DNA from 2 places in the Bacillus sp. JZ105 genome. Region 2 is predicted to be linked to the other one. Evidence: a T-box and tRNA genes for the amino acid it is inferred to sense, from the RefSeq annotation. Region 2 holds a T-box; the other holds one or more tRNA genes.
What was found. The T-box of region 2 lies ahead of proS (proline--tRNA ligase). A T-box ahead of a tRNA ligase gene usually reads a tRNA of that ligase, here a tRNA-Pro.
Positions count from the first base shown of each region.

Region 1: it encodes a tRNA-Pro, which carries the amino acid that the T-box ahead of proS (proline--tRNA ligase) is inferred to sense. The anticodon was not compared.

Region 1 is NZ_CP096387.1:2,822,433-2,824,790, reverse strand. It holds tRNA gene M1D81_RS14575 (tRNA-Val) at 801-876, shown strand; tRNA gene M1D81_RS14570 (tRNA-Thr) at 910-985, shown strand; tRNA gene M1D81_RS14565 (tRNA-Lys) at 1,023-1,098, shown strand; tRNA gene M1D81_RS14560 (tRNA-Leu) at 1,107-1,189, shown strand; tRNA gene M1D81_RS14555 (tRNA-Gly) at 1,220-1,291, shown strand; tRNA gene M1D81_RS14550 (tRNA-Leu) at 1,304-1,389, shown strand; tRNA gene M1D81_RS14545 (tRNA-Arg) at 1,401-1,477, shown strand; tRNA gene M1D81_RS14540 (tRNA-Pro) at 1,485-1,561, shown strand; tRNA gene M1D81_RS14535 (tRNA-Ala) at 1,570-1,642, shown strand; tRNA gene M1D81_RS14530 (tRNA-Met) at 1,665-1,738, shown strand; tRNA gene M1D81_RS14525 (tRNA-Ile) at 1,743-1,819, shown strand; tRNA gene M1D81_RS14520 (tRNA-Ser) at 1,827-1,919, shown strand; tRNA gene M1D81_RS14515 (tRNA-Met) at 1,943-2,019, shown strand; tRNA gene M1D81_RS14510 (tRNA-Asp) at 2,024-2,100, shown strand; tRNA gene M1D81_RS14505 (tRNA-Phe) at 2,119-2,191, shown strand; tRNA gene M1D81_RS14500 (tRNA-His) at 2,217-2,292, shown strand; tRNA gene M1D81_RS14495 (tRNA-Gly) at 2,304-2,358, shown strand, end outside.
Region 2 is NZ_CP096387.1:217,585-219,942, reverse strand. It holds gene M1D81_RS01255 (MFS transporter) at 1-476, opposite strand, end outside; purine riboswitch at 554-653, opposite strand; T-box leader at 802-997, shown strand; gene proS (proline--tRNA ligase) at 1,040-2,358, shown strand, end outside.

The DNA.
Region 1 (2,358 bases), 1.2 Mb from region 2:
TATGCACTTGTTTGATAAAAGATCGTGGCTTCATTTTATGTTCACAAGCAGCGTGTAAAATACTTGGATATAAAGAGAAAATGAGCCTATCGCATAAAACATATCTATAAAAAAACAATAGAGAGACAGAGTATCAGCTTATATAGGGAAATTAAAGATGTGTAAGCCTATAAACCAACAGACAAATCCTTTAAAGGTCCAATATTATAATAAAAGTTACCAGTTACAGCTGCCTTATTATCCGAGGTCACCCAAGCATTTTTCCCATGAGGAGCCTGCTTTTTGATCAAAGAATAATACTTTAAATATTTAAAAATGAAGCAAAACCTATAATCATCCCTAAAGCAAATAACCCCAAAATAGAATAAATAGTTACTTTCCAACCTTTTGTTAAAGCCATCAGAATCACCTCTAATCAAATTTAATCTTATTATAACTATTCTTTCCAATAATTTGTATAAGTTCTTTTTCCATTTTTATTTCCTACAGTCTTAACAGTAAGAGTACCTAATGATTTTTATAAATACTTATGGCTAAAGAGATTACATATATCATTAAAGTATAAAAATGAGGGACTGCTAATATTTCTGAAGGAATCGAACGTTTTAAAAGAGAATATAGAAGAGAGAAGTTCAGCTGCTGAACGTGGAACAGCAGCTGTTTGAATAGGTGAAATGACAATCATTTGTTAAAAGAAATACGCAATGAAAATTGAAATAAAATTTTTTTAATATAGCCTTTACAAATGATTAAAACCTGTATATAATAATCTTTGTCGGATCGAGAGATTCCTACATAGTGGAGGATTAGCTCAGCTGGGAGAGCATCTGCCTTACAAGCAGAGGGTCGGCGGTTCGAGCCCGTCATCCTCCACCATATTTATTCTTACATAATGTTAGGATAGATAAAGCCGGTGTAGCTCAACTGGTAGAGCAACTGACTTGTAATCAGTAGGTTGGGGGTTCAAGTCCTCTTGCCGGCACCACTTTCATATGGTAAGATAGACAAGTCGCTTTTAAAGCGAGCCATTAGCTCAGTTGGTAGAGCATCTGACTTTTAATCAGAGGGTCGAAGGTTCGAGTCCTTCATGGCTCACCATGTTTCATGCGGGTGTGGCGGAATTGGCAGACGCGCTAGACTTAGGATCTAGTGTCTTTATGACGTGGGGGTTCAAGTCCCTTCACCCGCATTGCCAAATAAAATAAAGAAATCCTGTAATGCGGAAGTAGTTCAGTGGTAGAACACCACCTTGCCAAGGTGGGGGTCGCGGGTTCGAATCCCGTCTTCCGCTTATACCATCCACGCCGGGGTGGTGGAATTGGCAGACACACAGGACTTAAAATCCTGCGGTAGGTGACTACCGTGCCGGTTCAAGTCCGGCCCTCGGCATTATCAAATAAGCGCCCGTAGCTCAATTGGATAGAGCGTTTGACTACGGATCAAAAGGTTAGGGGTTCGACTCCTCTCGGGCGCGCCATTAAGATCGGGAAGTAGCTCAGCTTGGTAGAGCACTTGGTTTGGGACCAAGGGGTCGCAGGTTCGAATCCTGTCTTCCCGACCATCTTTTATGGGGCCTTAGCTCAGCTGGGAGAGCGCCTGCCTTGCACGCAGGAGGTCAGCGGTTCGATCCCGCTAGGCTCCACTTTTTAAAAAATGTTGATCATGGCGGTGTAGCTCAGCTGGCTAGAGCGTACGGTTCATACCCGTGAGGTCGGGGGTTCGATCCCCTCCGCCGCTATAAAGGACCTTTAGCTCAGTTGGTTAGAGCAGACGGCTCATAACCGTCCGGTCGTAGGTTCGAGTCCTACAAGGTCCACCATCTATACGGAGGAATACCCAAGTCCGGCTGAAGGGATCGGTCTTGAAAACCGACAGGGGTGTCAAAGCCCGCGGGGGTTCGAATCCCTCTTCCTCCGCCATATTTTTTTAAAACCCATATCATCGCGGGGTGGAGCAGTTCGGTAGCTCGTCGGGCTCATAACCCGAAGGTCGCAGGTTCAAATCCTGCCCCCGCAACCAAAACGGTCCGGTAGTTCAGTTGGTTAGAATGCCTGCCTGTCACGCAGGAGGTCGCGGGTTCGAGTCCCGTCCGGACCGCCATTTTTCAAAAGAATACTTGGCTCGGTAGCTCAGTTGGTAGAGCAACGGACTGAAAATCCGTGTGTCGGCGGTTCGATTCCGTCCCGAGCCACTTTTATAAAAATATTCATAGTATGGCGGTTGTGGCGAAGTGGTTAACGCACCAGATTGTGGCTCTGGCACTCGTGGGTTCGATTCCCATCAATCGCCCCATACATATTTTTGCGGGTGTAGTTTAGTGGTAAAACCTCAGCCTTCCAAGCTGATGTCGTGGGTTCG
Region 2 (2,358 bases):
ATCACTCTCCAGCCAAAGCTCTCTGTAATAAAAATACCGATCGGTACACCGAGAACAAGTGAGGAGCTAATACCAATAAAAATCAGCCCTAATGCTTTTGCACGATGCGCTGGTTCCACTAATTTGGCGGTGATCGTCAAAGATAACACCACCACAAGCGCTGTACTCATCGCAATCAACACCCTTGATATCATAACAAGGGCAAAGGTCGAACTAAAATAAGTGAACACATTTCCTAATGTAAACACCAATAACGCAATTAAATAAAGGCGCTTTCGTTCGATTTTGGCTGTAGCGGTCAGCAGCACGGGTGCTGAAATGGCATACACAATCGCAAATACCGTAATGAGTTGTCCGGCTGTTGCAAGAGACACATTCAAATCCTCTGCAAGACTTGGCAGAATGCCACCGACCACAAGCTCAACTAATCCAACCGCAAAAGTAGAAACGGCTAATAAATATACTCTCCAGTTCATGTCTAACATCCCTTCTGTATATCATCGCTTTCACTTTCGATACAGGGTGCAGACAAACAAAAAAACCCTGATTACAAAAAAGGAAAGCGCGCTTTTGTAATCAGGATTTATCGGATCCTGGTAGAAACCCTCAAACCATATTATTGAGGTTATACAAGTCTATTTTTTCTTCAAATATATTAGCATAGCCTTACATAACTCGCAAGCTGTAAAAATAGAAAAATAGTACCATTCCGTTACCTAAACAAAAGGCGCCGTAAAAGGAATCAGAACAGCTTGCTTTCTCCTCCATTTACAGGTAAACTGATGAAAAATCAACGAACAAGGATCAACGTAGATCTGGAATAGTAGCTTGAATCGATCTTTAACAGAGAGGGAACGGTGCTGAGAAGTTCCTACTGACATCTTCAAGTGAACCTGCCGATTTAGTTCTGTTTCATACAGCGGTTCATACCGTTATCATGATTGAGTGTAAAGCTGTGCTTTAAATTAGGGTGGTACCACCAGGAATGGTCCCTAACTTAAAGTACAGCTTTTTTGTTTTTAAAAAGGAGGAACCTGCAATGTCAAAGAAACAATTTGTTGAGAAAATTACAAGCATGGAAGACGACTTTGCCCAGTGGTATACAGATGTTGTCACAAAGGCGCGGCTCGTCGATTATTCAAGCGTGAGAGGCAGTATGATCATTCAGCCGTACGGCTTTAAAATTTGGGAGAATATTCGCGACGAACTTGACCGCCAGATTAAAGAAACGGGTCATGAGAATGTTTATATGCCGCTTTTTATCCCAGAAAGCCTGCTTCAGCAGGAAAAAGATCATATCGAAGGCTTTGCGCCTGAAGTGGCGTGGGTCACTCATGGCGGTGAAACCGAATTACAAGAAAGGCTCTGCGTCAGACCAACCTCTGAAGTGCTGTTCGCTGAGCATTACAAAAACATTATTCATTCCTACCGCGATTTACCGAAGCTCTATAACCAATGGGCCAATGTCGTCCGCTGGGAAAAGACAACACGTCCCTTCCTCAGAACCCTTGAATTCCTGTGGCAGGAAGGGCATACGTGCCATGAGACTGAGCAAGAAGCGATTGAAGAAACAGAAAGAATGCTTCACATTTACGCTTCTCTTTGCCAAGAACTTCTTGCCATTCCTGTCATTAAAGGGAGAAAAACAGAGAAAGAAAAATTCGCCGGCGCTCGCTTCACCTATACGGTTGAAAGCTTGATGCATGATGGAAAAGCGCTGCAAACTGCCACTTCTCATTTCTTCGGGAACGGATTTGCCAAAGCATTTGGCATCGAATTCTTAAACCGTGAAGGAAAACTAGAACATGTCCAGCAAACCTCTTGGGGTTTCACAACAAGAATCATCGGCGCGATGATCATGGTGCATGGCGATGACAGAGGGCTCGTCCTCCCGCCAAATATTGCGCCAATCCAAGTGCGTATCGTCCCAATTGCTTCTCATAAAGAAGGTGTGCTGGATCATGCCTACGAATTGAAGAATCGCCTCGCCCGCATCGCACGTGCTGACATCGATGCAAGCGATAAACAGCCAGGCTGGAAATTCAACGAGTGTGAAATGCAAGGTATTCCGCTACGTGTAGAAGTAGGACCAAAGGACATCGAAAAAGGACAAGTGATGCTTGCAAGACGAGACACTGGTGAAAAGCAAGCTGTCACGTTAGATGCCCTTGAACAAACCATCACAGCAACCCTTGAAGACATCCAGCGGACGATGTACGAAAAAGCGAAGGAACGATTACATGAAAAGACATCACACGCCCACACAATCGAAGACATCGAGCAAATTCTTGCGGAAGAAAACCGATTGATTAAAGCCATGTGGTGTGGTGACGAAGCCTGTGAAAACGACATTAAAGA